3 regions of the Nonomuraea muscovyensis genome follow, and region 2 is predicted to be linked to each of the others. Evidence: riboswitches for the same ligand, from Rfam matches in the RefSeq annotation. Region 2 holds a riboswitch; each other region holds the start of a gene.

Region 1 (10,026 bases), 2.3 Mb from region 2:
GAGTCCGCCTGACAGCCCGTCATGACGTCTGATCGCCTCGGCCGGCGCGCGCAGAGCTCCGCGCGCCACCCGCCGCCGATCAGCGCACCAGGGGGAGCCGGATCTCGAAACGGCATCCGGGCCCGTCGTTGACCACGCCGATCATCCCATCGTGGGCCTCGACGATGCCCTGGGCGATCGCCAGGCCGAGCCCGGCTCCCCCGTCGGGCGTCGGCGTCCGGGCGGCCTCGCCCCTGAACGCCACGTCGAACACCCGTGGCAGGTCCTCGTCCGGGATCCCGCCGCAGCAGTCGGAGACCGACAGGCAGGCCATCCCCGCCTCGACCCCCGCCCGCAGCACGACGGTCCGGTCGGATGGCGTGTGGCGGATCGCGTTGACCACGAGGTTGCCCAGCGCCCGGCCGAGCGCCCCCGGGTCGGCCTCCACAGGCACGGCCCCCATCGCCTCGGCGGCCAGCCGCACCCCCTTGGCGCGGGCCAGCGGCTCGGCTCCGGCGACGGTGTCGGCCACCAGGTCGGCCAGGCCGATCCTGGCCCGCGAGAGCCGCAGCGCCCCGGCGTGGATGCGCGACAACTCGAACAGGTCGTCCACCATCGCCGACAGGCGCTCCACCTCCAGCTTGATCTGCCCGTGGTAGCGGGCGACGGTCGCCGGGTCGGACACCACCCCGTCCTCCAGCGCCTCGGCCATCGCCCGCATCCCGGCGAGGGGGGTGCGCAGGTCGTGGCTGACCCACGCCACCAGCTCGCGCCGCGCCTCCTCCAGGGCTCGCTCGCGGGCGCTCGCCTCCTCCAGCGTGTCGGCGATCGTCTGCAGCTCGGCGGGCAGCCCTCGGGGCGCGGTGAACGGCAGTTCCCGTACGGCGGCGACCAGCCGCCTGCTCTCCCCCACGACCCGCCTGGCCAGCGCGAACGCCACTCCCAGCCCCACCAGCCCGCCCACGGCGACGACGCTGAGCACGATGTCGCGCACCCGGCCCTCGATGATCATCATGAGCGTGATGGCCACCACGCCCGCCAGGGTCGCGACGACCGAGACCACCATCACCACGGCCAGCATCACGCCGATGGACCGCCTGCGCAGCGACCACGTCGCCCACACGCCGAGCACGGCCACCACCAGTCCGAGCCCGGCGGTGACCGCCACGATCACGCCCAGGTCGCCCATCGCGGCGGCCCGCGCGAGCCCGCCGAGGCCGGTCATCCCGGCGACTCCAGGGGCTCGTAGCGGTAGCCGACGCCCCACACCGTGACGATCCTGCGCGGCCGCGTCGGGTCGGGCTCGATCTTCTCGCGCAGCCGCCTGACGTGCACCGTCACCGTCGAGGAGTCGCCGAACGACCAGCCCCACACCTGGTTCAGCAGCGCCGACCGGCTGAACGCCTGGCGGGGGTTGCGCATCAGGTAGGCGAGCAGGTCGAACTCGCGGGCGGTCAGCGGCACCTCGCCGCCGTCCAGCCGTACCTCGTGGGCCCCCACGTCGACGACCAGGCCGGCGTCGCGCAGCACCCCCGAGCCGGCCGTGACGGACGCGCCACGCGCCCGCCGCAGCACGGACTGGACGCGCAGCGCCAGCTCGCGGGGGCTGAACGGCTTGGTCACGTAGTCGTCGGCACCCGTCTCCAGGCCCACCACGCGGTCGATCTCCTCGCCCAGGGCGGTCAGCATGATGACCGGGACGGGCCAGCGTTCGCGGAGCCTGCGGCACACCTGCAGCCCGTCGACCTTGGGCAGCATGAGGTCGAGCACCATGAGGTCGGGCGGCCGGGCCAGCGCCCGCCGCAGCGCCTCCGCCCCGTCGCCGACGCACTCCACCTCGTGCCCGTCGCGCTCCAGGTAGCGCGCCACCACCTCGGCCACGGTGGGATCGTCCTCGACCACGAGGATGCGCGTGTTCACCTCTTCACGGTACGGCCGGGCCACCCTGTGCCGACACCCGGGACGACACCCACGTCATCGGTTCGTAAGCCTCGCGGATCATGCCCACAGGACGTACGGTGGGCTCATGAGTCGAGTCGTCATGCTCGTGCTGGGCGCGCTCCTGGCGCTCTTCGTGCTGTTCAACTTCGTGCTGCCCATGATCATGGGTCTGCTGAAGGTCGCGCTGATCATCGGGGTGGTCGCCCTGCTGGTCTTCATCGCGGTGACCCTGGTCGGCAAGACGTCCCGCTGAGCCCGTGACCGCGTTCCTGCTCGACCCCTGGCTGATGGGCGTCACGATGGTGGCGGTCCTGCTGCTGGTCAGCTGGGCCGCCAGGCTGCTGCCGCTCGGCACCGCCGAGCCGTCCGGCTTCCCGCTGGTCTACGCCCGGCGCACGGCGTTCCAGCGGCAGCGCGATCCCGGCGCGGCCGGCCGGCCACGCCCCCGAGCGCCTTCCCCCTGCCCCGCTTCCCGTTAGCGGGGCTTCGTCTTCGACGAGCCCTGAGTCCGTCTTCCTCTGTGTGAAGACTTCCTCATGTCTGAAGGGCTCATGATCGATTCTCTTGTCACGTTCGTCGTCGGCATGTCCGGGGGCCACGCCGCCCTCGCCATCGTGCTGTTCACACTGGCCGTACGGGTGCTGCTGCTCCCGCTGAGCGTCCGGCAGGCGCGCAGCGCCAAGGTCAAGGAGCGGCTGGCGCCGGAGCTGCGCCGGCTGCAGAAGCGGTTCGGGCGCGATCCGCAGCGGCTCAGCAAGGAGGTCTCCGCGCTGTACGCCAGGGAGGGCAGCTCGCCGTTCGCCGGAATCCTGCCGGGGCTGGCCCAGTTGCCGTTCCTGTGGCTGATGTACCAGGTCGCCACGCATCCGACCGCGCTCGCCGGCCAGCAGTTGCTGGGGGTTCCGCTGGGTCAGCAGGTGGCCGGCGTGGTAGCCAATTACGGACTGATCAGTTGGCCATTTTCGGTCTTCGCTGTGATCATCGCACTGGTCGCACTGGTGGCGTGGCTGTCGTCACGGAAGATCCGCGCCACGCTCACGGAGGAGCAGCCCGAAACGCTGCGGAAGATCATGCCGTTGCTGCCGTGGGGCTCGGTCGTCGCCGCGGCGATGCTGCCGCTGGCCGCCGGACTGTACCTCCTGGTGTCCACGGCCTGGACCTTCGGCGAGCGCGCCGTGCTGGCCGCCCGCGTCGGCTAGCCGGCCTCTCTCAGGGCTGCGACGTGCCCGTTCATCGAGCCGTTGCCGTTGGGCGCGGACAGGATGGCCCACACGGTCGTCATCTCGCCGTCATGGCGAACGCCCCAGCTCTCGGCCACGTACTCGACGATGCCGAGCCCCCTGCCCCCCAGCGATGAGAGGGTGGGGCGGCCCGCGCGCGGCTCGGTGGCGGCTCCCCCGTCGCTCACCGCCACCTCGATCCGGTCGCCGCTGCGCAGCCACGCCACCTTGACCATGCCCGACGGCAACGGATGGGCGTGTCTCAGCGCATTGCTGAGCAGCTCGCTCACCACCAGTACGGCGTCGTCGATCGCGGCGTCGAACACGCCGAGATCCTGCAGGTCAGTGCTCAGACGCTGGCGGGCAACGGCGACGCTGGACGGCGCGTACGGCAGCAGCACCATGCTTGACACACCCACCTCCCCGTCTACCAGTGCCCCCCGCGGGAACACTCCCCGGTACGACCGAAATGCCCCGTTACTCAATCCCAGAAACCGCATCTCGATCACAGCTTGTACACATTGGACTGTAGGTCAGCACATCCGTGACCACCTCGTTACCGCATCGGTGTGTCGGATCCAGTAATGGAGGCGGTGCCGATGACGAGCCGCATCCGGGTGCCGCCGCCGTCGCGCGAGTGGGCGCTCACGTCGCCGCCCTGGGCCCTGGCCAGGCTCCGCACGATGTAGAGGCCGAGCCCGACACCGCCGAACCTCCTGCGGTCGCCGCTGTCGACCTGGACGAACCGCTCGAAGATCCGTTCCCGGTCCGGCGGGGCGATGCCGACGCCCTCGTCGTCCACGACGACCACCACCGTGTCGTCCTCCGGCCACGCCTCGACCCGGATCAGGCCGCCTGCCGGGCTGTACTTGAACGCGTTCTCCAGCAACTGGCCGAGCACGATCTCGGTGGCCAGCGCGTCGCCCCGGACCGGCGGCAGGTCCTCCGGGACGGTCACCTCGACCCGGTGCCGGTCGGACAGCTCGGGCAGGCCGAGCGTCGCCGCGTGGATGCGTTCGGTCAGGTCGAACGCCTCGACCCGGACCTTCAGCTCGTCCGCGCCGGCGCGGGAGCCGAGCAGCAGATGGTCCATGAGCCGTCCCAGCGACCGGGCCCGCTCGGCGATCGTGTGGACGGCGGAGCGGCGCTCGGGGTCGGTCAGCTTGTCCCAGCGCGCGTCCAGTGTGCTGGCGAAGCCGCGCACGATCGTGATCGGGGTGCGCAGCTCGTGGCTGGTGGTGGCCAGGAAGAGGTCCTTGGCCTCCTCCAGTTCCTTGGCCTGGGTCACGTCGCGGAAGTCGACCACCACCTCGCCGGTCTCCTCGATCTGGGCGCCCACCACGTCCAGCCAGCGCCCGTTCGGCAGCCGGAAGGTCAGCTTCTCGCCCGGCCCCGGCAGCGCGAACGGCGGCGGCAGGTCCAGCACCGCGTCGGCGGGCAGGGCGGTGAGCTCGGTCGCCGCGGGGTTCCACCGGATCACCCGTCCCTCGCGGTCCAGCACGGCGATGCCGTCGGCGCTCGCGTCGAACAGCGCCCGCTCGTGGGCCCGCTGGCGGATCGCCTCCTGGTAGGCCATCGCGTTGCCCACGGCGATCCCCGCGTGCCCGGCGAGCAGTTCGAGCAGCTCCAGCTCCAGGTGGCCGGGCCGGCCGTCGGCGAACAGCGCGTACAGCGCGCCGTAGGGGCGCCCGCCCACGGCCGCGAGACCGAGCGCGATGGTGTGCAGTCCGGACAACTCGGCCCAGACCAGTTCGCCGAGGCCGCCGGACTCCAGCAGGACGGTCCGGCCGGTGCGCAGCAGCTTGCCGACGAGGCTGGTGCGCAGATCGGCCGTCGCGCCCTTGAGCGTCTCGGGCAGCCGGTGGGTGCTCACCAGGCGCAGGCGTTCGCCCTCGATGAGCACGAAGCCGCCCGCGTCGGCGCCCGTCAGCTCGGTCAGGCTGGCCGCGATCCGGTCGAGCACGGCCGACAACTCCAGCTCGGCGTTGATGTCGGCGACCACGTCGGTCAGCCGGCGCACGAGCTGCGCCCGGCGCGCCACGCGCTCGCGGGCCGCCTCGTCGGCCTCGGCGGGGTGGTGTTCGCAGACGTAGCCCACCACCGAAGTGCCGATGACCAGCGCGCTCGTGTCGACCCGGACGTCGATCACGCCGCCGTCGCTGCGTAACCGCCTGGTCTGCAGCCTCACCTGACCGCCCGTGCGCACGCGTTCGAGCACCGCGTTGTGCTCGGCCGTCAGCTCGTCCGGCACGATCGGCGCCCGGCGGCCCAGCATCTCCTCGGCTGTCCAGCCGAAGAGCCGTTCGGCCGCCGGCGTCCACACCAGGACGGTCTGGTCGCGGTCGAGCGCGATCAGCGCGTTGGGCGAGGCGGCGAGCACCGCACGGGCGATCTCGTCGTCACTGCCGGCCCACTCGTCACCCACATCTCCATAGTGCCCGTGGCGAGGTGCCTGCGTCGTGCGATCCGTCCGATACGCTGCGGTCACGGCTTGCGACGGGAAGAGGGTGAGGGGATGGCGGGCGGCGACATCGATGCTCTGCTGCGGGTCACCTCGCCCACCTACCGCGGACAGTCGCCCCCCGACATCGCGTTCGGCACCTACGACGGCGCCGTCGGCAGGATGGTGCTCGCGGTGTCCGGCAAGGGCCTCGTGGCGTGCAGCTACGACGACGAACACGTCGTCTTCGAGCGGGTGTCCCGGCACGTCGGCACGTTCATCGGCCCCGACGCCCGCCGGCTCGACCCGGTGCGCCGGGAGCTCGACGCCTACTTCTCCGGCCGGCTGCGCGCCTTCGCCACACCGGTCGACCTGGCCCTCGCCACGCCGTTCGCGCGCACGGTGCTGCAGAAGACGATGGCGGTTCCCTACGGCACGACGGCCACCCTCGACGCGATCGCCGAGCGCATCGGCCGGCCGCGCGCGCTGCGGGCGGTCGGCAACGCGCTCAGCTCCAACCCGGTGTGCGTGGTGGTGCCCTGTCACCGCGTCGTCCCGGGCGACGGCGCGCTCGGCGACTACGCCGGAGGCACCGCCGCCAAGCGCCACCTGCTCACCGTCGAGACGCGCGCCCTCGCCTGAACACCGCGCCGCCCTGAACGCCGCGCCGTTCTGAACATCGCGCCGCCCTGAAACACCGCGCCGTTCTGAACATCGCGCCGCCCTGAAACACCGCGCCGGGCTGGTCGTTAGCGTCGGCGGGAGCGGGCGACCACGCCCACCGCCAGCGTCACGAGCGCCGCCACCAGGGCCGCGCCGAGCGCGCCGTTCATCCACGGCTGCCGGGTGAAGCCGATCGCGTCGCGCACCGCCCCCCACAGGGCGTCCCACTGCCCGACGGTCGGCGTCGAGGTGGTCAGCCAGTACGCGGCGAAGCCCAGGGCCCAGGGCAGCAGCATGGACCAGCGGGCCGGCGCGTCCTCCGCGGTGTTCCACCCGAACGCGCCGCCGAGCACGAAGTAGTCGACGGCCAGCACCGCGAACATCGGCACGAACACCGCCCCGATCACGCTGAGGAAGGCCCCGTAGGACGTCACGTTCACGAGCAGCGCGATGCCGATCGTCAGCACGCCCACCGCGATGGAGAAGACCCTCCGGTCCACCCGCGGCATGAGGTTCTGCAGCGACACGGTGGTGGAGTAGACGTTCGCGAACGACTGGTCGGTCTCCCGCAGCACGAGGACGGCGAAGAACAGCGCGCCGAGCGGCGCCGCGACGAACGGCCCGAACACCGCCGTGCTGTCGGCGCTCACCGCGGCCGACCCGGCGATGGCCACCGCGTAGACGCCGAGGCCGAGGCAGGCCACCTGGGCCAGCGTGTAGCCGCCGACCACACCGGTGAACGCCGCCGTGCTCGACCTGGAGTGCCGGGCGAAGTCGGCGGCGAGCGGCACCCAGGAGACCGACAGCGCGATCACGTAGTCGACGGCCGGCGCGAAGGCCGCCCACGAGCCGCCGGTCTCCGGTTGCGCCGTGCCCAGGAAGTCCACGGCGAACCAGATCATCGCGACGACGACGGCGATCGTCACGTAGCGGCGCAGCACCCGTACCGCGCCGAGCGGCCAGATGCTCAGCGCGGTCGTGAGTACCCCGGCCACGATCACCCACACGGCGTACGGCACCGTGGGGCCGAAGATGGCGCTCGCGCCCATGGCGATCACCCAGAGCTCGAAGGCGCCCCAGCCGACCATCTGGACGATGTTGAGCACGGTCGGGATGTACGACAGCCTCGCCCCGAACAGGCCGCGCAGCAGGACCATCGCCGGCTGCCCGGTCTGCGTGCCGGGCACGGCCGCCACGCCCACCATGGCCGTGCCGATCAGGCTGCCGACGAGCGCGGCCGTCAGGGCGGCCGCCAGGCTCAGCGGGGCGTCGCCGAGCGGGTTGATCAGGAACAGCGCTCCCGAGAAGCCCAGGAGGCTGACGCCGAGGTTGGCCCACAGGGCGCCCTGGTCGAGCAGCCCGAGGGTCTTGGGGGGTTCTCCTTCGAGGGTCAGCGGAACCTCGTCGGCGACGTGCGCCATCGCACTCTCCCTACGCCGGCATTACCCGGACAGGTTCATGCGGTCGGCAGCGGCGGTAGCTGCCCTCTCAGCCCGGTTGCCCCGAGCTCCCGCGGGTGTGTGTATCGCCCGAATTATGACACTAGATCGAGTTTGTCACTAGTCAGGCGACAAAGGGAGGTTGGCCCGTCTCGCTGACCATCGGCCTGCGGACGAACTCCCACGACTGCATGCCGCCACCGACGTTGACCGCCTCGCGTCCCAGGTGGTTCAGCCAGGCCGCCACCTGCAGCGACCGGCCGCCGGACCGGCAGACGACGTAGACCTTGCGATCCTCCGGCACCTCGGCGACCCGGCCCTGGATCTCCGACATCGGGATGTGCACCGCCTCGGGAGCGTGACCGGCCACCCACTCCTCGCGCTCGCGCACGTCGAGCAGGAAGGCGTCGGCGGGGACCTGGTTGGCCTCGATCTCAGGAACCGTCATGTGTCCATCATCTCGCGCCCGCGGTCGTAGGCGGCACGGGCGGCCGCGATCTCCCCCTGGTGCTCCTCGGGCCAGGTGACCAGCGCCTTGATCGTTTCGTGCAGGGTACGGCCGAGCGGCGTGAGCGCGTAGTCCACCCGGGGCGGCACGACCGGCGACGCGGTCGAGGATCTGGCGGACCTCGCAGCCCTCTCGGGTGTCCCACTGCCGGACGTCGTAGGCGTCGTCGGCCTCGGTGCCGCTCATTTGAGCAGACGGGACAACCGCCGGTCGGCGAGGGGTTTGCCGCCCGTCTGGCAGGTGGGGCAGTACTGCAACGAGGAGTCGGCGAACGACACCTCCCGGATCGTGTCGCCGCACACGTCGCAGGGCTGCCCAGCCCGGTTGTGCACCCGCAGCCCCGACTTCTTCTCCGCCTTGAGGTCCTTGGCCGCCAGCCCGTGGGCCCGCTCGACCGCCTCGCGCAGGGTGGTGACGATGGCCTCGTGCAGGTCGGCGATCTGCGCGTCGGTGAGCGTGGCGGCGATCTTGAACGGGGACATCCGGGCCACGTGGAGCACCTCGTCGGAGTAGGCGTTGCCGATGCCCGCGATGATCTTCTGGTCGCGCAGCAGGCCCTTGATCTGGGTGCGGTTGCCGCCGACGATGCGCTTGAGCGCGTCGACGGTGAAGGCGTCGTCGAGCGGGTCGGGGCCGAGGGCCGCGATGCCCGGCACGGTGTCGGGATCTTTGGTGACGTGGACGGCGAGGCGCTTCTGTGTGCCCGCCTCGGTCAGCTCGAACCCCGGCGCGAGCCCCGCGTCGTCGGGCGCGAACCGCACGCGCACGGCGAGTGGGCCCTTGCCCGGGCGGACCGGCTTGGCGCCCGACAGGTCGTCGCGCCAGCGCAGCCACCCGGCCCGCGCCAGGTGGATCACCAGGTGCAGCCCGTCGCAGTCGAGGTCGAGGAACTTGCCGTGCCGCGCCACGCCGGTGACGGTCAGCCCGCCGAGCGCGCCCACCGGCGGGTCGAACGTCTTGAGTGCCTGGATCGCGAGCACGTCGACCGCCAGGACCGTGCGGCCCACCGCCCGCTCCCGCAGGAAGGCGGTCAACGACTCGACTTCGGGAAGTTCCGGCATGTCACCAGGGTACGGGTCGGCCTCGGCAATCCACAGCCTGTGGACCGTCGGCGACGACGTGCCGTCAGGGCACGTCCCAGAACGCCAGCTCGTGCCGCATCCCCTCGACGAACAGCGCCTCCGCCCGCGCGGGGTCCGGGGCCGCCTCGTCGATCATCTCCCCGATCCGCGCGGCCAGCGCCGCGAAGCCCGGGTCGGCGTAGGTGTCCACCCAGGCGCGGTACCGCGGCTCGGCGGGCGGGTTCTCCGCCAGCTTCCCGCCCAGCATCGAATAGCCCCACATGCAGGGATAGAGGGCTGCCAGCCCCTCCCCGTAGTCCGTGGCCGACTCCAGCAGGAACGCCGTGTACGCCGCGCAGGCCGGGCCCTTGCGCGCCCCCTCCAGGTCGGCCCCGAACTCGGCCGACATCGACCGGTGCAGGTCCAGCTCGTCGTGGAACGTCGCGTGGGCCAGGTCCACCAGGTCGCCCACGTGCCCGTCGGGCGCCTGCCAGGCCAGCCGCGCGAACACCCGCACGTAGTCGAGCAGGAACAGGTAGTCCTGCTCCAGCCACGACCGGAACACCGGCTCGGGCAGGTCGCCCCGCCCGATGCCCACGACAGTGGGATGGGCGAGCTGCTCCCTCAGCAGCGGAAGACCGACGGCGTGCAACTTCTCCGAAAGACCCATGAGGGCACGTTAATGTCAAAACCATGACTGTGACGATCGCCGAGGAACTCCTGCTCCTCGCCCTCACCGAGGACGACGGCAAGCTGCTCATCTCCGGCACGCAGC
Region 2 (10,026 bases):
CGTGAGGAGACGCCCTTGAGGCTGTTGACCAGCTTCGACAGGGCGACCTTGGGAGGGAAGTTCACCAGCAGGTGGACGTGATCGTCCCCGCCGTCGAACTCGGCCAACTCGGTCTCGAAGTCCGCGCACACCGACCGCGTGATCTCTTCCAGGCGAGTCAGATGAGTGTCGGTGAAGACCGGATGCCGGAATTTCGTCACGAAAACCAAGTGGGCATGAAGCAGGAATACGCAATGTCTTCCGGTTCTGATATCGCTGTGTCCGGCCATAAGCCAACCCTAGGATGTGGTCGTGCAGTTGCGCTATTCCTTCCGCCTGGACCCGTCCCCCGGCCAGCGCATCGCGCTGGCGAAGGCGTTCGGGTGCGCGCGGGTGGTGTTCAACGACGCGCTCGCGTTGCGCCGCCACGCCCACGCCGAGGGACTGCCGTTCATCAGTGACGGAGAGTTGTCCAAGCGTGTCATCACCCACGCCAAGCAGCACCCGGAGCGGGCGTGGCTGGGCGAGGTGTCGGCAGTGGTGCTCCAGCAGGCCCTCGCGGACGCCTGCATGGCGTATCGCAACTTCTTCGCCGGCATCAGCGGCAGGCGCAAGGGTCCCAAGGCCGCCCCGCCCCGGTTCCGGTCGCGCAAGGACCTGCGGCAGGCGATCCGGTTCACCAGGAACGCCCGGTTCAAGGTGGGGGAGAAGCTGTCCCTGCCGAAGATCGGCGATGTTGCGGTGCGCTGGTCGCGGGCGTTGCCGTCCGAGCCGTCCAGCGTGACCGTGATCAAGGACGCGGCAGGCAGGTATTTCGCCTCGTTCGTGGTCGAGATCGCCGAGCAGGAGTTGCCCGAGGCCGAGGCCGAGACGGGGATCGATCTGGGGCTGGGGCATTTCGCGGTTCTGGCCGACGGGCGGAAGATCGGCTCGCCCCGCTTCCTGCGCCACGCGGAGAAGAAGCTCCGCAAACTTCAGAAGAGGCTGTCGCGTAAGGAGAAGGGATCGAAGAACCGGGCCAAGGCGCGGCTCCAGGTCGCTCGCCAGCACGCGAAGGTCGCCGACGCGCGCCGTGAGTTCCACCACCAGGCCTCCACACAGATCATCCGCGACAACCAAGCGGTGTTCGTGGAGGACCTGGCGGTCAACGGGCTCGCGCGCACGAAGCTGGCCAAGAGCGTCCACGATGCGGGCTGGTCGTCTTTTGTGGCCATGCTGGAGTACAAGGCGAAGCTGTATGGGCGGGACTTCGCGAGGATCGGCCGGTTCTTCCCGTCCTCCAAGCTCTGCTCGGAGTGCGGCGCGATCGCTGAGGCGATGCCGCTCGGTGTCCGGGAATGGGCTTGTGTCTGCGGGACGGTCCACGACCGGGACGTCAACGCAGCGATCAACATTCTCGCCGACGGACGGGCGGAGAGGCTAAACGCCTCCGGAGGGCAGGTAGGACCACCGCGTGCGGTGGCGCGGCCCGGTGAACGAGGAAGCCTTCCAGGTGCCGCGTGAGCCCACGCGGCACGGGCGAGAATCCCCGGGATTCATCCCGGGGAGCGCGTCAAGGGGTCATCGGTGAGGACGCCTCCGCGTGGCGGCGGCGGGGGATGCGCCCGGCCAGGCGGGCGAGCCGCCCCGCCTGCACGGCGCCGCGCATGGCCGTCGCCATGAGGTCGGGCCGCTGCGCCCGGGTGACCGCCGTGGCGAGGAGCACCGCGTCGCAGCCCAGCTCCATCGCGAGCGCGGCGTCGCTGGCCGTGCCGATGCCCGCGTCCAGGACCACCGGCACGGAGGCCGCCTCGACGATCAGCTCGATGCTGTGCGGGTTGCGGATGCCGAGCCCGGAGCCGATCGGTGCGCCGAGCGGCATGACCGCCGCGCAGCCCGCCTGCTCCAGGCGGCGCGCGAGGGCCGGGTCGTCGCCGATGTACGGCAGCACGACGAACCCGTCGGCGACCAGCCGCTCCGCCGCGTCGAACGTCTCGATGGGGTCGGGCAACAGCGTCCGCTCGTCGGCGATCACCTCCAGCTTGACCCAGTCGGTGCCGAGCGCCTCGCGGGCCAGCCGGGCGGTCAGCACGGCCTCGCCCGCGGTGAAGCAGCCCGCCGTGTTGGGCAGCACCTTGATGTCGCGCCGCCGCAGCACGTCCAGCACCGACCCGCGCGCCGCCGGGTCGAGCCGTCGCATCGCGACCGTGGTCAGCTCGGTGCCGGAGGCGACCAGCGCCTGGTCCAGCACCTCCAGCGAGGGGGCGCCGCCCGTGCCCATGATGAGCCGCGAGGAGAACTTCTCGCCCGCGATGATCAGGTCATCCACCTTGCACCGCCGTCAGCACCTCGACGCGGTCGCTGTCGCGCAGCCGCGTGGAGTCCCAGGTGCCGCGCGTCACCACCTCGTCGTTCAGGGCCACCGCCACCCCGCTGGTGGCGCCGGTCAGGATCCGTACGGCCTGCGCCACGGTCGTGCCGTCGGGCACCTCGCGGGCGTCGCCGTTGATCGTCACTTTCATCCCAACTCCTTGAGGGTGGAGCCCCGGGCCCCGGCCCGGGGGGCACAGGGTCACCCGGCGGGCCGGGCCGTGGTCCGCGACGGGGAGCACAGGGCCGCCAGCTCGGGCTCCTCGCCCAGCAGGATGGCCGCCGTGAGCGGGGCCAGCAGGACGCCGCCCCGGTGGTGCCCGGTGGCCAGGGTGAGCCCCGGGGTGCCGCTCGGGCCGATGTACGGGATGTTGTCCGGCGTGCCGGGACGCAGCCCGGCCACCACGTCGGCGACCTCCAGCTCCGTCACCCCGGGCACCAGCTCGCGGGCGTCGCGCAGCAGCTCGTACAGGCCGCCGGCCGTCACCCGCGTGTCGAACCCCAGCTCCTCCTGCGTCGCCCCCACCACGAGCTCGCCGTCGCCGCGCGGCACCAGGTAGACGTACGCGCCGTGCACCGTGCCGCGCACGCACCGGCTCAGGAGCGGCTCGGGGGAGCGCAGCCGCATGATCTGCCCCTTGACCGGCCGCACCGGGACGTCGGCCAGCTCGGCGCTCCACGCGCCGGCCGCCAGCACCACGCCGTCCGCCCGCAGCTCGTCCGGAGCGCGGTCCAGCAGCACCCCGCGGACCGCGCCGCCCTCGCGCAGCAGTCCCGTCACCCGGGCGCGCACCAGCGGGACGCCGCGCCGCTCCAGGGCGGCCAGCAACGCCGCCGTGACCCGGCGCGGGTCCACCCACGCGTCTTCGGCCGCGAGCAGCCCGCCGCGCACCGACGGCGCCAGCATGGGCTCCAGACGGCGGCACTCGCGGCCGGTCAGCCGCTCCACCGCGAGCCCCAGCTTGGCCATGAACTCCGCCAGCTCGTCCAGCGCCGCCAGGTCGTCGGCCCCGAACGCCACGTCCAGCGTGCCGTCGTGCCGCAGGTCCACACCGAGCCCGGCCCGCCCGGCCGCCGGGACGCCCGGACCGCCGCCGGCGTGCGAAGCGGCGTCCAGACCGGCGTCGGCGGTCAGCTCGGCGACGAAGGACGGCCACCTGCCCAGCGAGGCGACGCCGAGCCGCAGCAGCGGCTCCTCGGTGTAGGTGACCTCGCTGACCGGCGCCAGCATGCCCGCCGCCGCGTGCGAGGCGCCCGTGCCGGGAGCAGGGTCCACCACGGTCACCGCGCGTCCCGCCCGGGACAGCCGCCAGGCGATCGTCAGCCCGACGATCCCGCCGCCCACGATCACTTCCATGCGCGCTCCCTTCGCCGGCATGATCCGGATCAGGTGTCTTGCGGTCGAAGGCCCGTGCAGCCTTCCTCTCAGCCCGGTGCGGCCGGACTCCCGCGCGTCGTACGCCTCCACCCTAAGCCCTCGCTGCGACACGCCGGCACCGGCCCGTTATGGTCTTGACCGTGAACCATGTCGTGGTGGTCGGATCGGGCCTGGCGGGTGTGCGGAGCATCGAGGCGCTGCGGGCGGGCGGGTTCGACGGCGCGATCACCCTCGTGGGCGAGGAGCGCCACCGCCCCTACGACCGCCCCCCGCTGTCCAAGGCCGTCCTGCTGGGCGCCAGTGACTCCAGCTTCGTCGACTTCGACGCGGCCGCGCTGCGGGTGGACTTCCGGCCGGGCGTCGGCGCGAAGGCGCTGCGGCCGGGCGTCGTGGAGACCACCGAGGGCGAGCTGGCCTACGACGGCCTGGTCATCGCCACCGGCGCCGAGCCCATCACGGTGCCGGGCGACGGTCCGCAGCACGTCCTGCGCACCCTCGACGACGCGCTGGAGCTGCGCGCGAGGCTCGTGCCCGGCGCCCGCGTGGTGGTCATCGGCGCCGGCTGGATCGGCGCCGAGGTGGCCACCGCCGCCCGCCGGGTCGGCTGCGAGGTGACCGTGATCGAGGCCGGCCCCGCGCCGCTCGCGCACGCCGTCGGCGCCGAGGTCGGCGCCCGCACCCTGAGCTGGTACGACGGCATCGACCTGCGGCTGGAGACGATGGTCTCCTCGGTCGAGGAGGGCGGCGTCGAGCTGGTCGGCGGGGAGTTCGTGCCGGCGCACGTGGTCGTCACCGGCATCGGCGTCCGCCCGGCCGTCGAGTGGCTGGCCGGGGCCGACATCGACCTGCACAACGGCGTCGTCACCGACGAGCACCTGCGTGCCTCGCTGCCGGGGGTGGTCGCCGTCGGCGACTGCGCCGCCTGGTGGTCGCGCCGCTACCAGGCCCGGCTGCGGGTCGAGCACTGGGACACCGCGCTCGGCGCGCCCGAGGTGGCCGCCGCCTCCCTGCTCGGCGAGGAGGCCGTCTACGACCCGGTGCCGTACTTCTGGTCGGAGCAGTTCGGCCACATGCTCCAGTACGCCGGTCACCGCGAGGCCGCCGACCGGCTGCTGTACCGGGGCGAGCCCGCTGGCAAGTGGTCGGCCGTCTGGCTGACCGGCGACGACACGCTCGCCGCCGTGCTGACCGTCGACCGGCCGCGCGACCTGGTCCAGGGGCGCCGCCTCATGGAGGCCGGACGGCGGCTCGACGCGAACCGCCTGGTAGATCCCGATATTTCGCTACGAGATTGTGTTGTTTGAGCCAGCGTGGCATGTGGTAGTTGTGGTTCCGTGACGCTTTCTGTTGCACAGATCGACCGGGAGACCGACCAGCTCGTCGACGAGTGGCTCACTCTTCCCGAAGTGGCCGAGCGCCTGGGGCTGTCCCTGGGCAGGGCCAAGCAACTCCTCAAGGACCACAAGCTGCTCGGCGTCCGCCGCGGCGGCGGTGGGCCGCAGGTGCCCGCGGTCTTCATCGACGAGAAGGACGTGATGAAGGGCCTGCCGGGCACGCTGACCGTGCTGCAGGACGCCGGATACGACGACGTCGAGGCGCTGCGCTGGCTCTTCACCCCCGACGACTCGCTGCCGGGGTCGCCCGTCCAGGCGATCAAGGCCGGTCGTCATACCGAGGTCAAGCGGCGTGCCCAGGCCCTCGCTTTCTGACGCCCGGCTCTACCTCTGCACCGACGGCCGTCGCGAACGCGGCGACCTGGCCGAGTTCCTCGACGCCGTGCTGGCGGCCGGCGTGGACATCGTCCAGCTCCGCGAGAAGGGGCTGGAGGCGCGCGAGGAGCTCGCGCTGCTGGAGGTGTTCCGCGACGCGTGCGACCGGCACGGCAGGCTGCTGGCGGTCAACGACCGGGCGGACGTGGCCCACGCCGCCCGGCCCGACGTGCTCCACCTGGGGCAGGACGACCTGCCCGTGAGGGTCGCGCGAGAGATACTCGGCGACGACGTCCTCATCGGCAGGTCCACCCACTCCACCGCCGAGGCGTCCGCCGCCGCGGTGGAGGAGGGCGTCGACTACTTCTGCTGCGGCCCGATCTGGCCCACGCCCACCAAGCCCGGCCGGTCCGCGCCGGGGCCCGCGCTGCTGCGGCACGCGGCATCGCTCGGCACCGACCGGCCGTGGTTCGGCATCGGCGGCATCGACCTGGCCAACCTGGACGAGGTCATGTCCCACGGGGTCACGCGGGTCGTCGTGGTGCGGGCGATCACCGAGGCCGACGACCCGGGCGCCGCGGCGGCCGAGTTCGCCAAGCGCCTGGCCCGCTGAGCCGACCGGCGGCTGAGCGAGCCGGGTCGCGTCAGGTCTTGCGCGAGGTGGCGGCCACGGCGAGCTCGGCCAGCGCCGCACGCGCCTCCGGCGTGAGCGGGGCCTTGTCGAGGCAGGCCAGCGCCTCGCCGAGGTAGTCGGTGATCAGCTCCTCGCACTCGCGCAGCGCGCCCGTGTCCTCGATGACGCCGCGCAGCACGGCCACGCCCTCGTCGTCGAGGCCCGGGTCGCCCAGCAGGCGGCGCACGGCCGCGGCCTGCTGCGGCGAGGCGGCGGCCAGGGCGCGGGCCACGAGCATCGTCCGCTTGCCCTCGCGCAGGTCGTCGCCGGCCGGCTTGCCGGTGCGCGCCGGGTCGCCGAACACGCCGAGGATGTCGTCGCGAAGCTGGAAGGCGATGCCGACCCGCGTGCCGAACGTGGTGCACAGCTCGTCCATCCACGGCAGCCGCTCACCGGCGGCCAGCACCAGGCCGAGCCGCAGCGGCTGCTCCACGGAGTACTTGCCGCTCTTGTACAGGGCGACGCGCAGGGCCGACTCGAACGTGTTCTCCCCGTGTGCCTGCTCCAGCAGGTCGAGGTACTGGCCGCACATCAGCTCGGTGCGCATGTGGTCGTGCACCGGCTGGGCGGCGGCCAGCGACGCGGGCGGCAGGCCGCTGGTGCGCCACATCTCGCCCGACCAGATCAGCAGCAGGTTGCCCAGCAGGATCGCCGCGCCCACGCCGAACTGCTCCGGCGCCCCCTGCCAGCCGGCCTCGGCGTGGATCTTCTCGAAGCGCCGGTGCGCGGACGGCATGCCCCGGCGCAGGTCGCTCCTGTCCATCACGTCGTCGTGCACCAGCGCGCTGGCCTGCAGCAGCTCCAGCGACGCCGCCGCGGTGAAGATCTCCGGCAGCTCGGCGCCGCCCGCGCCGCGCCAGCCCCAGTAGCAGAACGCCGGACGGAGCCGCTTGCCGCCCGCCAGCAGCTCGCTGGCGGCGAGGCGCAGCGGCTCCAGCTCCTCGGACCCCATGGCGGGCAGCTGGCGGTCGACGAACGCCCGCAGGGAACGGTCAACCTGGTCGCGGAGGGTGTCCATGCTCGCGGCCTCAGTGCTCATGTGCATGAGACTAGTGGTCGCACGACTGGTGCAGGATCTCCAGGTTCCCCTGGGACCGCTGGTGCGCGGCCGGTCACGGTACCCTGATCTCATGGCCCTTGGTCGACCCTCTGTCCTGCCCGATCGCGTCCCCACCGTCCGTGAGCTCCTCGCCGCCGGTGGCCGTTCGTTCTCCTTCGAGTTCTTCCCCCCGAAGACCGACGAGGGAGAGCGCCAGCTGTGGCGGGCGATCAGGGAGCTGGAGGCCCTTCGTCCCACGTTCGTCTCGGTGACCTACGGCGCCGGCGGCTCCACCCGTGACCGCACGGTCGACATCGTGGAGCGGCTGGCCCATGGCACCACGCTGACGCCGGTGGCCCACTTCACGGCGGTCGACCACTCCGTCCGCGAGCTGCGCCACCTGGTGGGCCGCTTCGCCGACGCGGGGGTGCGCAACATCCTGGCCGTGCGCGGCGACCCGCCCGGCGACCCGGCCGGCGAGTGGGTCAGGCACCCCGAGGGCGTCCTCTACGCCGAGGAGCTGGTGCGGCTGATCCGCCAGGCGGGCGACTTCTGCGTGGGCGTGGCCGCGTTCCCCTACAAGCACCCGCGCTCGCCGTCCATCGAGTCCGACACCGAATACTTCGTGCGCAAGTGCCGGGCCGGGGCCGACTTCGCGATCACGCAGATGTTCTTCCAGGCGGAGGACTATCTCCGGCTGCGCGACCGGGTGGCGGCCGAGGGCTGTGACACGCCGATCATCCCGTGCATCATGCCGGTCACGCAGATGAGCACGATCGCGCGGTCGGAGCAGTTGTCAGGCGCCCCGTTCCCGCCCGGCGTGGCTGCCCGCTTCGAGGCCGTGGCCGACGACCCGGCCGCGGTGCGCGCGCTGGGCATCGACCACGGGGCCGAGCTGTGCCAGCGGCTGCTCGACGAGGGGGCGCCCGGCATCCACTTCATCACCTTCAACCGGTCGAGCGCCTCGCGCGAGGTCTTCCAGCGGCTGTCGCACGCGCCGGCCGTGACCGTCTGACCGGCCGCCGCTCGGCGGCGGCGAAGGCCTGCTCCCTCTCGTGGAGGGGTCCCGCCACCCGCCCGCAGGGGGACCCGGCGGGTGGCGGGCTGGGGTGGGTAGACGCGGGGTAAAGCGCCCGTTACCTTGCGTGTTCAGTCATGCCCGTACGCCACGGACGCCAAACTCGCAGGTCAAGGCTTTACCATGACGTCCTGGGTGCTCGCCGGGGTCACGTCAGCGGCAGCGGGCGGCCGACGATCGCGTACTCCTCGTAACCGCCCGGGAAGACGTACCGGCTCAGCAGGTCCGTGAAGCCCATGGCGGCGTAGAGGTGGCGGGCGGCGGTCGGCCGGTCGTGCGTGGACAGCACCGCGGAGCGCTCGGGCCGGCCGGCGCAGAGTGTGGTGATCATCGCCCGGCCGATGCCCTTGCCCTGGTAGCCGGGGTGCACGTGGACCTCGGCCAGCTCGAACGCGTCGCCCATCCAGGCGTCCGCCACCTCGCACCCGGCCTGGTCCTCCAGAGCCCGGGACACCACGTCGTGCCACCACTGCCCGCGCGCGCCGTGGAACCCGTACGCGAACCCCACGACGCGCGGCACCGGACGCGACTCGCCCGCTATGTCAGAAATCTCCTGCAGTTCGGCGAAAAAGCACTGAAAACGGGGATAAGTAGCGTGATTAAGCATGATGGTGGTTCGACCGGTGATCTGTTCCGGCGGTGGGCGCATGGCGGCGGTGTAGATGTCCATCACCGTGTCCAGCCGCTCGCCGAACTCGGCGGGCCCGCCGCCGCGAAACTCGATCACCCGGCGCACACTACTCGACGTCCACGGGAGTGCCCCCGGTGATCCGCACGAGCTCGTCGAAGGTGGTGGGGAACACCGTGTGCGGGTGTCCGCCCGCGGCCCAGACGACCTCGTGCTTGCTCAGCCAGTTGTCGACCAGCGTCCTGACCCGGACCGGGTGCCCGACGGGGGCGACCCCGCCGATCGGCTGGCCCGTCGCCTGCCGGACGAACTCGGGGGTGGCCCGCCGTACCGTGCCGACGCCCGCCGTACGGGCGACCAGTTCGACGTCCACGCGGTGCGCGCCGCTCGTGAGCACGAGCAGCGGCGAGCCGTCGGCGTCGAAGACGAGGCTGTTGGCGATCGCCCCGACCTCGCAGCCGAGCTGGGCCGCGGCCGTGGCGGCGGTGGGGGCCTTCTCGGCCAGGACGATGATCTCGCCGGCCGCCCCCAGCTCGCGCAGGGCGGACTGGACCACGACGGCGTTGGAGGGCAGCGGAACCCCGCCCGCGCGGGAGAACTTCTCGGACATGCGCACACTCTAAAGCGATTGAACGCGGCTTTACCGCGCAAGGTGTTGGTATAGGGTCCTTTGACTTGATCGTTGAGGTGAGAGGTGATTCGGGTGGGCGCACCACGTCTGGCCGCGCTGGCGACCGCGGGCGCCGTCGTGCTCGCCGGAGCAGGCGTCGGGACGGGCTTCGCGGCCGGAGCCGGAGCGGGGGCCGCGCAGGCCGCGCCGCTCGCCACCGCTGTCCGGCCCGCCACCGGCGGCACCCTGGGCGTCGCGGCCGGTCAGAGCGCCGCGGCGGCCTGGTCGGCCCCGCTGGGAGCGCCGAAGCGGCTGAAGCTCGGTGCCAAGGGCGGGGCGGTCGAGGCGCTGCAGCGGCGCCTGACCGAACTGGGCTACCGGCCGGGCAAGGCCGACGGCCGGTACGGCGGGACGACGCTCATGGCCGTGTGGGCCTTCCAGAAGGTGAACGGGATCAGGCCGACCAGCACGGTCGCCACGGCCACGTGGCGGGCACTGGAGAATCCCAGGACCCCCAAGGTGCTGGTCCGCAACGGCAAGGCCACCCGCGCCGAGGTGAACCTGAGCACGCAGATCATGGTCC
Region 3 (10,026 bases), 2.5 Mb from region 2:
CGACACGGTGCTGCTGCCGATGTCCCTGGCCATCGCCGTGGGCCTGGTCGGCCTCTACCAGCTCCCCACCACCCTGGCCACCTACCGTGAGCGGGGCATCCTGCGGCGGCTGTCCACCACCCCGGTGCGGCCGGCGAGCCTGCTGACGGTGCAGCTCGCGCTCCAGCTCGTGCTGGCGCTGACCGCCTGCGGACTGCTGGTCGCCGTCGCGGGCACCGTCCTGCGCGCCCACGTGCCCTCGGGCGCCCTGGCGCTCACGGTGGCGTTCCTGCTCGGCACGGCCGCGATGTTCGCGATCGGGCTGCTGATCGCGGCCCTCGCGCCGAACGGCCGGGCCGCCAACGGGATCGGCGTGCTGCTCTACTTCCCCATGGCCTACCTCGCCGGGCTCATCCAGCCGACGCATCTGATGCCCGCTGTGTTGAAGAACGTGGGGGAATACACTCCTCTGGGCGCCTTCCGGCAGGCGCTCCAGGAGGTCTGGGCGGGCGGCTTCCCCAGCCCCGTGCTGATGGCCGTGCTGGCCGCGTACGCGCTGGTCATCAGCCTGGCGGCGGCCAGATTCTTCCGTTGGGAGTAGGACGTGACGAGGACGGCGGCGGACACGCGGCTCGACCGGTGGGAGCGGCGCCTTGAGCGCCTGCTCGCGGCCGTGCCGTACCTGCTGCTGGTGGTGTCCACGGCGCTGAGCTGGCTGACCGGCGACACCGCGTGGCCGCACCGCCTCACCACGCTCGGCCTGGCCGCGCTCACCGCCGCCTGGATCTGGGTGATGGGCAGGGCGTCCGGGGTCCGCCGCGTCGTCTACGTGGCGGGCCTGGTGGTCCTGATCGCGGTGCTCAACACGCGGGGGATCTGGTTCGCCTCGTTCTTCGCCTTCACCGGTTACCTGCACTCGTGGTGGTACCTGCCCGGCAGATGGCGGCTCGCCGGGGTGACCGCGACCGCCGCGGTCTGCATCCCGGGCTACACCGGCCGGCTGCCCGAGCCCACCCTCGGAGGCATCCTCACCTACCTGTTCTTCGTCGCCGTGGTCGTCGCGCTGGTCTGCCTGTTCAGCTTCGTGGGCGACGTCACCACCGAGCGGAGCGCCGAGCGCAAGCGCATGGTGGCGCGGCTGGAGGAGACGCTGCGGGAGAACGCGGGCCTGCAGACCCAGCTGCTGGTGCAGGCGCGCGAGGCCGGGATGCTCGACGAGCGCCAGCGGATGGCCCGTGAGATCCACGACACGCTCGCCCAGGGGCTGGCCGGCATCATCGCCCAGCTCCAGGCCGCCACCCACGCCGAGGAGACCGGCGAGGACCCGGCCGTCCGTCGGCGGCACCTCGACACGGCCACGCGCCTGGCCCGCGACAGCCTGGCCGAGGCGCGCCGGTCCGTGCACGCCATGGAGCCGGGGCCCCTGCAGTCGGCCCCCCTGCCGGACGCGCTGGCGCGGGTCGCCGCCGAGTGGTCCGAGCTGCACGGCGTACGTTCCGACGTCACCGCGACGGGTCCGGTCCGCCCGCTGCATCCGGAGGTGGAGGGGACGCTGCTGCGCACGGCCCAGGAGGCGCTGGCCAACGTGGCCAAGCACGCCGGGGCGAGCCGGGTCGCCGTCACGCTGTCGTACATGGAGGACCTGGTCAGCCTGGACGTGCGCGACGACGGGGCCGGGTTCGACCCGGTGCGCGCCCGCGACGGCGGCGGGTACGGCCTGACCTCGATGCGCCAGCGGGTCACCCGCCTGGCGGGCACCCTGGAGATCGAGAGCGAGCCGGGCGGCGGCACCGCGATCTCCGCGGCCGTCCCGGCGGTGCCGGGGGAACGCGCGGATGCCTGAAGTCGCGGCACCGCAGATCCCTGCACCTGACGCCACTGCGCCTGACACCACTGTGCCGGACACCGCGGCGCCTGGGACCATCGTGTGGCCGCCGAAGGAGAGCGCCCTTGTCTGACACCCCCATCCGGCTGCTGATCGTCGACGACCATCCCATCGTCCGCGACGGCATCCGCGGCATGTTCACCGGTGACCCGCGCTTCGAGGTGCTCGGCGAGGCGGGTGACGGCGCGCAGGCCGTCGACCTCGCCCGCGCCCTCGACCCCGACGTCGTGCTCATGGACCTGCGGATGCCCCGCATGGACGGCGTGACGGCCATCAGGGAGCTGGCGCGGCTCGGTGTCCGGGCCCGCGTGCTGGTCCTCACCACCTACGACACCGACAGCGACGTGCTGCCCGCCATCGAGGCCGGGGCCACCGGCTACCTGCTGAAGGACGCCGCGCGTGAGGAGCTCGCGCGCGGCGTCGAGGCGGCGGCCCGCGGCGAGGCCGTCCTGTCGCCGTCCGTCGCCACCCGGCTGATGGGCCAGGTACGCCGGCCCGCCGACCCGCTGAGCGGCCGCGAGCTGGAGATCCTGCGCCTGGTGGCCCAGGGCACCACCAACCGCGAGGCGGCGGCCCGGCTGTTCATCAGCGAGGCGACGGTCAAGACCCATCTGCTGCACATCTACGCCAAGCTCGGCGTCAACGACCGGGCCGCGGCGGTCGCCGTGGCCTACCAGCGCGGCCTGCTCACCGTGGAGTGAGCCGGCTCAGTCGGCGACCAGGCGGGCCCGGTGGCCGTCACGTTCGCGCTGCCGCCTGACCACGTACGTGCCCGGCGCGCAGCCCACGGCCCCGTGCTCGGGATGCAGCAGGTAGGCGACTGCCGTGGCCTCGAAGACGCCGATCGCCAGCACGTCGGGGTCCCGCACGGTGGTGGTCCACCGGCAGGTGCCTGGCTCGGCGAGGAGCGTGTGCGGGTTGCCGCCGGCGCCGGACCGGAGCAGCTCGACGCCCTCGGGGGGCACGTCCGTCCAGCCGGCGCCCGCCCAGACGCCGACGGCGGGCGCGACGACGGACAGCGGGATGACGAGGAGGTCGCCCTGGGCCTGGAGCCCGTCGACGACGGGGACGCGCATCGACCGCTCCAGGTGGTCGAGCGTGGTGGGCATGGTGGGCGTGGTGGGCGTAGTGGGCGGGGAAGGGACGGTGGTCAGGTTCATGGTGGTCACCTCAGGTTCGTCGGGCGAGAAGGGAGTACTGCTCGGCGGTCAGGCCGTACGTCCAGGCGGCGGCCTCGACGGGGTCGGTGAGGAAGCCGGGCACGGTGAGCCCGTGGCGGCGGCGGGTTCCGTCGCGTTCGACCGACCCGTTGACCACGAAGAGCACTCTCGTGTCCGCGCGCAGGTCGTACAGCCGGAGCCGCGCGCCGGGGTTGCCGGGGTCCGGAGCGTCGGCGACCAGCCGCAGCGCGGCCCGGTCGACGAAGTGCCCCCAGCCGACGCGTTCGATGGCGCACCGCCTGACCTCGGCGTCCGGTTCGCGGCTGATCCGGCCGGCGCCGGGATCGTTGATCACCCAGGGGGGCACCGGGGTGCCGTGCCAGGCGTGCACCTCCCAGCCGTCGGCGTACCGGACGGCGGGGCCGTCGGCGTGGTGCGGCCGGACCTCGCCGGCGTCGCCCCACGGTTCCGTGTGCACGGCGGTGGGCCGCTCGGACACGACGCACACGCCCTCGCGGGGCCACCACCAGCCGCACGAGCGGGCGGCCGCCGCCCACAGGCCGAGCCGCCCGGCCGGGCCGGGCGGGAGCTCCACGCCGCCGATCCGGCGCAGGGCGTCGTAGTGGGCGACCCAGGAGACGCACTGCGTCCCGTACCAGGAGCTCCCGAGCTGGGCCGGCGCGCCGTGCGCGGCTGTGAGCTGCATGAGGAGCACGTTGGCGGCCGATCGCGTGAGCGAGAGGCGCACGCGCTGGCGGATCACCTGGTCGACGGACCGTTGCGCCGGGGTGAGCCGCGAGTCGATCTCGCGGCACAGCGCGTTCACGGCGGCCCGGAACCTGGGTGGCAGCGGCCAGTCCGGCAGCCTCTCCACGGCCTCCGACGGGCGCGGGCGCACCCCCGGCGGGAGCGTGGCGACGGCCACGGCCGGTGAGGAGACCCAGTGGAAGCGCGGTGGGGCCAGCCCGATCAGGTCGTACAGGCCGGTGATGGCCGCCTCTGCGGCCGGACGGTCGGCGGGCCGCGTCGACAACGCCTGGCCCAGCCATTCTTCGTGGATTGCGGCAGCTTCCCGCTGCACGAGAACGCTCACCAGACGAGGGTGGCGTTGTCCTTTCTCACGATCATGTGGGAAATGGTGACAGATGGCCGGAAGGTCTGTCCAGCACCGTTCCGGCGCGTGTTCACGGGGGCGTGCTCAGAGGAGGCCGGCGTCGCGCACCTTCATGGCGACGTGCACGCGGTTGTCGGTCTCCAGCTTGGCGAAGATGCGGGTGATGTTGGCCTTGACGGTCGCCACGCTCATGTGAAGGCGGGCGGCGACCTCGGCGTTCGAGCTGCCCCGGGCGACCTCGATCGCAACCTGGCGCTCCCGTTCGGTGAGCCGGGCCAGCTCGCGCTCCGCCTCCGGGCGCCGCCGGCCGTGCCCGTCCGTGGCCGCGGCGATCACCTGCCGGGCGACTCTCGGCGACAGCACCGGCTCGCCCGCGGCCACCGCGCGCACCGCCTCCACCATCCTGGGCGGCGGCGTGTCCTTCAGCAGGAAGCCGTCCGCGCCCAGCCGCAGGGCGCGCAGCACCATGTCGTCGGCGTCGAAGGTGGTGAGGACGAGGATCCTGGGCCGGTCGGGCCGTCCGGCCAGCAGCTCGGTGGTGACCAGCCCGTCCTGGACGGGCATGCGGATGTCCAGCAGCACGACGTCCGGCCGCAGCTCCCGGATCGCGGCCATGGCCTCGCGGCCGTCACCGGCCTCACCGGCGATCTCCAGGTCGGGCTCGCCGCCGAGGATGAGGCGCAGTCCGGTGCGCACCATCGGGTCGTCATCCACGACCAGGAGTCGGATCACGTCGCACACCTTCCCACGGCAGCCGGACATCGAGGACAAAGCACCCGTTCTGCACAGCATGGCTGAGGCTGCCGCCGGCCATCCGGGTCCGCTCGGCCACACCGACCAGCCCCAGCCGCCCGCCGGGGCCCGGGGACGGCCCGCCGGGCGGCACCGGGTTGCTCACCCGGATGCGCAGGCCGCCGCCCGGCCGCCCGCCCAGCTCGGCCGTGACCCGGCTGCCCGGCGCGTGCTTGCGCGCGTTGGTCAGCGCCTCCTGCACGATCCGGTACGCGTGCCGGCCGGTCTGCGGCGGCAGCAGCTCGCGGCCCTCGATGCTGTCGGCCACCTCGACCCGCTGGCCGGCGGCCCGCACCTCGTCGAACAGGGCGCCGAGCTGGGCCAGGGTCGGCTGCGGCGCCTCCGGCCCACCCGCGCCCGCGCCGCCCACGTCACCCGCGCCGTCCGCGCCGCCCGGGCCGTCCTCGGGTGGGCCGTCGTCACGCCGCAGCGTCCCGAGGACTGCCCGGAGCTCGTTCAGCGACTGGTGCGCGTTCTCCTGGATCGCCAGCGCGAGCTCACGCGTCTCCTGCGCGCCGAGGTCGGTCCGGTACGCGAGGCCGCCCGCGAGCATCGACAGCAGGGAGATCCGGTGGGCCAGCACGTCGTGCATCTCCTGCGCGATCTTCACCCGCTCCGCCAGCCTGGCCTGCTCGATCCGCTGCCGCTCGGCGCGCCGCGCGGCCAACGCCGCCTCGCGCCGGGACGCCGCCAGGTCGCGGCGCCCGCGCAGGTACAGCCCGAGCGCGGTCAGCGCCGCGAGGATCGTGCTGCCGCCGGTCAGCGAGACCACGGCCACCTGGTCGATGCCCCGCGAGGTGGCGCTGACGGCCAGGCACGCGAAGGACACGGCCGCTGCCGGAACGAGCGGGCGCCACCCCCGCAGCGAGCCCAGCGAGACGTAGGCGGCGTAGGCCGGGCCCACGGCCGTGCTGGAGAACGCGGTCAGCAGCGCAGTCGCCAGCGCGACCGGCAGCGGCCACCGCCGCCACCCCGCCAGCAGGGCCAGCCCCGCCACGCCGAGCCCCACGTCCACCAGGAGGGCCGTCAGCCGGCCGGGCTCCCGGAACGCGACCCAGGCCATGATGCCGCCGTGGAACAGCATCGGCACCACGGCCGACAGGTAGCGCGCCAGGCCGGCCCACCGCTCCGGGCGCGCCTCGTCCTCCGTACGGTCGTGCACGACGCCCAGCCTAGGAAACCTGCGGGTCACCGCCCTAGCGACCTGGGTCGACACCCGGATGGCCGCAGGTCTACGCCGGGCCGTCCGGGCGGGACCCTGGTCCGATGACGGGCCGGCGCGCATCCGGTGGACTTGCACCCGTGATCGAGTTCAAGCATGTCAGCAAGGTGTACAAGGACGTCCGGGCGCTGGACGACGTGTCGTTCACCGTCGAGCCGGGCGGCGTCACCGGGTTCCTCGGGCCGAACGGCGCCGGCAAGTCGACGGCCCTGCGCGTCCTGGTCGGGCTGTCCCGGGCCACGTCCGGTTCGGCCACCGTGCTGGGGAGGCCTTACGGGGAGCTGGACCGGCCGGCGTTCCAGGTGGGGACGCTGCTGGACGCCGGAGCCCAGCATCCCGGCCGCACCGGGCGGGAGATCCTGACCCTCGGCGCGATGACGCTCGGCCTGCCGAGGTCGCGGGTGGACGAGGTGCTGCGTCTCGTCGGGCTGACCGCCGCGGAGGGCGGGCGGCGGTTCGGCGGCTACTCGCTCGGCATGCGGCAGCGGCTCGGCATCGCCCACGCGCTGCTCGGCGAGCCGAGAGCGGTCATCCTGGACGAGCCGGCCAACGGGCTCGACCCGCAGGGCATCCGGTGGCTGCGCGGCCTGCTGCGCGAGCTGGCCGCCTCGGGGTGCGCGGTGCTGCTCAGCTCGCACCTGCTGCACGAGGTGGAGCAGGTCGCCGACCAGGTGGTGCTGATCGCGCGGGGCCGCGTCCTGGCCCGGGGCACCGTCGCCGAGCTGCGCCGCGACGGCCGCACCCTCGAACAGGTCTTCCTCGACCTCACCACGGGCGCGGACCGGAGCGCCGGCCTCGACGCCGCTCTGAGCGCTGACGGGAGCGCGGCATGAGCGCCGTCACCGGGGGCGTCCCGTTCGGCCGGCTGGTGGCGGTCGAGACCCGCAAGCTGTTCGACACCCGCAGCGGCATGACGCTGGCGGCGATCCTGGTCGCGCTGACCGTCGCCGCCGTCGCCGCCCGGGGCGCCGTCGCCGGGCCGAGCCTGGAGAAGCTGGTCGGCACGGCCGGGATCGGGTTCGGCACCCTGCTGCCCGTGCTCGGCATCCTGTCGGTGACCGGCGAGTGGAGCCACCGCACCGTGCTGACCACGTTCGCCCTCGAACCCCGGCGCGTGCGGGTGCTGGCGGCCAAGTGCCTGCCGCCGCTGGTCACGGCCGTCGTGGCGGCGGTGTTCGCGATGCTGGTCGCGGTGCCGGTGACCGCGCTCACCGCCGGGGTCCGTGACGTCCCGGCCGACTGGTCGGTCTCGCCCGCCGCCCTCCTCGGCTGGACCGCCGGGAACGTGCTCGTGGTCGCCATGGGGCTGGCCCTCGGCATGCTGCTGCTGAACGCGCCGGCCGCGATCGTGGTGTGCCTGTCGGCCTCGATCCTGTGGAGCGCCGTGGCCCGCCTCGGCTCCTTCGGCGAGACCCTGGCCGGCTGGCTCGACCTGGGCAGCACGTCCGCCCCCCTCATGGCGGGCGCCATGACCGGCGGCGAGGCCGCCCGGCTGGCCGTCTCCGTGCTGTGCTGGATCGTGCTGCCGGCGGCCGGCGGCGTCGCGCGGGCCGTCCGCAGGGAGGCGGCCTGACCGTCGGCGGTGCTGTTGCGTCCCTCCGGAGGCCGGGTTACGTTGATCGGGTCCAACGCGGGAGCCCGGTGTGACCGGGCTGAGAGGACGGCTATCCATCAGCCGCCGACCGCCAGAACCTGCTCCGGGTAATGCCGGCGAAGGGAGTTGCCGCATGAGTGGCGCGCGCTTTTCCAAGATCTACACCAGTGACCTGCGGGTGCCCGCGCGCGAGGTGCTGCTGTCCAACGGGGAGCGGATCCGCCTGTACGACACGTCCGGGCCGTACACCGACCCGGCTGCCACCACCGACGTCACCCGGGGCCTGCCGGCCCGGCGCGAGGAGTGGATCCTGGCGCGGGGCGACGTGACGGGCTACGACGGGCGGCCGGTGCAGCCGGTCGACGACGGCCGGCCGAGCGCCGCCGCCCGCGACGAGCACGCCTGGCGGGGCGCGGCCCGGCGTCCGCTGCGGGCCGCGGGGGCGCCCGTGACGCAGCTCGCCTACGCCCGCCGGGGAGAGGTCACCCGGGAGATGGAGTTCGTCGCGGTCCGGGAGGGCGTGACACCGGAGTTCGTCCGCGACGAGGTGGTCGCCGGCCGGGCGATCATCCCCGCGAACGTCAACCACCCGGAGAGCGAGCCGATGATCATCGGCCGCAACTTCCTCGTGAAGATCAACGCCAACATCGGCAACTCGGCCGTCACCTCGTCCGTCGAGGAGGAGGTCGAGAAGATGACCTGGGCCACCCGGTGGGGCGCCGACACGATCATGGACCTGTCCACCGGCCGCGACATCCACACCACCCGCGAGTGGATCATCCGCAACTCGCCCGTCCCGGTCGGCACGGTGCCGCTCTACCAGGCGCTGGAGAAGGTCGGCGGGGTGGCCGCCGACCTGTCGTGGGAGGTGTACCGCGACACGCTGATCGAGCAGTGCGAGCAGGGCGTCGACTACATGACCGTGCACGCCGGGGTGCGGCTGGCGTACGTCCCGCTGACCGCCCGCCGCAAGACGGGCATCGTGTCCCGGGGCGGCTCGATCATGGCCGCCTGGTGCCTGGCGCACCACCGCGAGAGCTTCCTGTACGAGCACTTCGCCGACATGTGCGAGATCTTCGCCGCCTACGACGTGGCGTTCTCCCTGGGCGACGGCCTGCGGCCCGGCTCGATCGCCGACGCCAACGACGAGGCGCAGTTCGCCGAGCTGCGCACGCTGGGCGAGCTGACCGCGATCGCCCGCGAGCACGCCGTCCAGACGATGGTCGAGGGGCCCGGCCACGTGCCGATGCACAAGATCAAGGAGAACGTCGACCTGCAGCGCGATCTGTGCGACGACGCCCCCTTCTACACGCTCGGCCCGCTGGTGACCGACATCGCGCCCGGCTACGACCACATCACCTCCGGCATCGGCGCCGCCATGATCGGCTGGTACGGCACGGCCATGCTCTGCTACGTCACCCCCAAGGAGCACCTGGGCCTGCCCGACCGGGACGACGTCAAGACGGGCGTCATCACGTACAAGATCGCCGCGCACGCCGCCGACCTGGCCAAGGGGCACCACCTGGCACAGGCATGGGACGACGCGCTGTCGGACGCCCGGTTCGAGTTCCGCTGGGAGGACCAGTTCGACCTGTCGCTCGACCCCGACACCGCCCGTTCCTTCCACGACGAGACGCTGCCCGCGGCCCCCGCCAAGACCGCCCACTTCTGCTCCATGTGCGGGCCCAAGTTCTGCTCCATGAAGATCAGCCACGACGTCCGCCGCTACGCCGACGAGCACGGCCTGTCCGACTCCGAGGCGCTCACGGCCGGCATGTCCGAGATGTCGGCACAGTTCCGCGACCAGGGCGGCACGGTCTACCTGCCCCTCGCCGACACCTGAGGCGAACGCCCGGTGAAGCGCCGCGGAACTCTGTGACCTTGAAGAGGTGTCGTGCCCGCGCGCTACGGCGCTTGGCCAGGTAGGGGACCTGGCCGCCCCGGCTCCATCGAACCCAGGGCACCAGAAGCCGGGCAGTTCATTCACTCTCATAACACTTTTCCCGTTGCTGACCAAGAAGGGGTGTAAACGACGAAGGGGGTACGGCTGGTGCGTCGCAAACAGGCCGACATCGCTACAGACCCGGAAGCTTTCGAAGCTTTCTACCGACGCCATGTCGACGCGATCACGTCGTTCCTCGCCCGGAGGGTCGCCGATCCGAACACGGTCGCCGACCTGGTGGCGGAGGTCTTCGCAGCGGTGCTCGACTCCGCCCACACCTACCGGCCAGGCCGCGGTAGCGAGATCGCCTGGTTGTACGGCGTGGCTCGCAACGCCCT

Evidence for each region. A riboswitch is a leader RNA that binds a small molecule or an ion and turns the genes downstream of it on or off. The one in region 2 is predicted to bind thiamine pyrophosphate.
Region 1: another riboswitch for thiamine pyrophosphate. It lies ahead of FHU36_RS13855 (purine-cytosine permease family protein); the one in region 2 lies ahead of FHU36_RS02900 (FAD-dependent oxidoreductase).
Region 3: another riboswitch for thiamine pyrophosphate. It lies ahead of thiC (phosphomethylpyrimidine synthase ThiC); the one in region 2 lies ahead of FHU36_RS02900 (FAD-dependent oxidoreductase).

What each region holds. Positions count from the first base shown of each region.
Region 1 is NZ_JACHJB010000001.1:2,914,042-2,924,067, reverse strand. Features, by position in the region: gene FHU36_RS13900 (hypothetical protein) at 1-12, shown strand, start outside; gene FHU36_RS13895 (sensor histidine kinase) at 80-1,204, opposite strand; gene FHU36_RS46310 (response regulator transcription factor) at 1,201-1,899, opposite strand; gene FHU36_RS13885 (hypothetical protein) at 2,006-2,173, shown strand; gene FHU36_RS13880 (DUF6412 domain-containing protein) at 2,178-2,399, shown strand; gene FHU36_RS13875 (YidC/Oxa1 family membrane protein insertase) at 2,472-3,119, shown strand; gene FHU36_RS13870 (ATP-binding protein) at 3,116-3,544, opposite strand; gene FHU36_RS13865 (sensor histidine kinase) at 3,697-5,565, opposite strand; gene FHU36_RS13860 (methylated-DNA--[protein]-cysteine S-methyltransferase) at 5,632-6,222, shown strand; gene FHU36_RS13855 (purine-cytosine permease family protein) at 6,330-7,664, opposite strand; TPP riboswitch at 7,655-7,767, opposite strand; gene FHU36_RS13850 (rhodanese-like domain-containing protein) at 7,807-8,130, opposite strand; gene FHU36_RS44355 (winged helix-turn-helix transcriptional regulator) at 8,127-8,279, opposite strand; gene FHU36_RS13840 (Fpg/Nei family DNA glycosylase) at 8,373-9,251, opposite strand; gene FHU36_RS13835 (TenA family protein) at 9,316-9,921, opposite strand; gene FHU36_RS13830 (GOLPH3/VPS74 family protein) at 9,945-10,026, shown strand, end outside.
Region 2 is NZ_JACHJB010000001.1:600,158-610,183, reverse strand. Features, by position in the region: gene tnpA (IS200/IS605 family transposase) at 1-269, opposite strand, end outside; gene FHU36_RS02915 (RNA-guided endonuclease InsQ/TnpB family protein) at 292-1,482, shown strand; gene FHU36_RS02910 (thiazole synthase) at 1,532-2,287, opposite strand; gene thiS (sulfur carrier protein ThiS) at 2,280-2,480, opposite strand; gene FHU36_RS02900 (FAD-dependent oxidoreductase) at 2,531-3,685, opposite strand; TPP riboswitch at 3,675-3,789, opposite strand; gene FHU36_RS02895 (NAD(P)/FAD-dependent oxidoreductase) at 3,847-5,010, shown strand; gene FHU36_RS02890 (Rv2175c family DNA-binding protein) at 5,041-5,415, shown strand; gene thiE (thiamine phosphate synthase) at 5,393-6,028, shown strand; gene FHU36_RS02880 (polyprenyl synthetase family protein) at 6,060-7,127, opposite strand; gene metF (methylenetetrahydrofolate reductase [NAD(P)H]) at 7,219-8,142, shown strand; gene FHU36_RS02870 (GNAT family N-acetyltransferase) at 8,354-8,932, opposite strand; gene FHU36_RS02865 (YbaK/EbsC family protein) at 8,943-9,443, opposite strand; gene FHU36_RS02860 (L,D-transpeptidase family protein) at 9,537-10,026, shown strand, end outside.
Region 3 is NZ_JACHJB010000001.1:3,084,629-3,094,654, reverse strand. Features, by position in the region: gene FHU36_RS14700 (ABC transporter permease) at 1-580, shown strand, start outside; gene FHU36_RS14695 (sensor histidine kinase) at 584-1,822, shown strand; gene FHU36_RS14690 (response regulator) at 1,930-2,565, shown strand; gene FHU36_RS14685 (DUF8820 family protein) at 2,572-3,024, opposite strand; gene FHU36_RS14680 (DUF6745 domain-containing protein) at 3,035-4,117, opposite strand; gene FHU36_RS14675 (response regulator) at 4,223-4,870, opposite strand; gene FHU36_RS45595 (sensor histidine kinase) at 4,845-6,092, opposite strand; gene FHU36_RS14665 (ABC transporter ATP-binding protein) at 6,233-6,985, shown strand; gene FHU36_RS14660 (ABC transporter permease) at 6,982-7,725, shown strand; TPP riboswitch at 7,773-7,888, shown strand; gene thiC (phosphomethylpyrimidine synthase ThiC) at 7,880-9,589, shown strand; gene FHU36_RS14650 (RNA polymerase sigma factor) at 9,797-10,026, shown strand, end outside.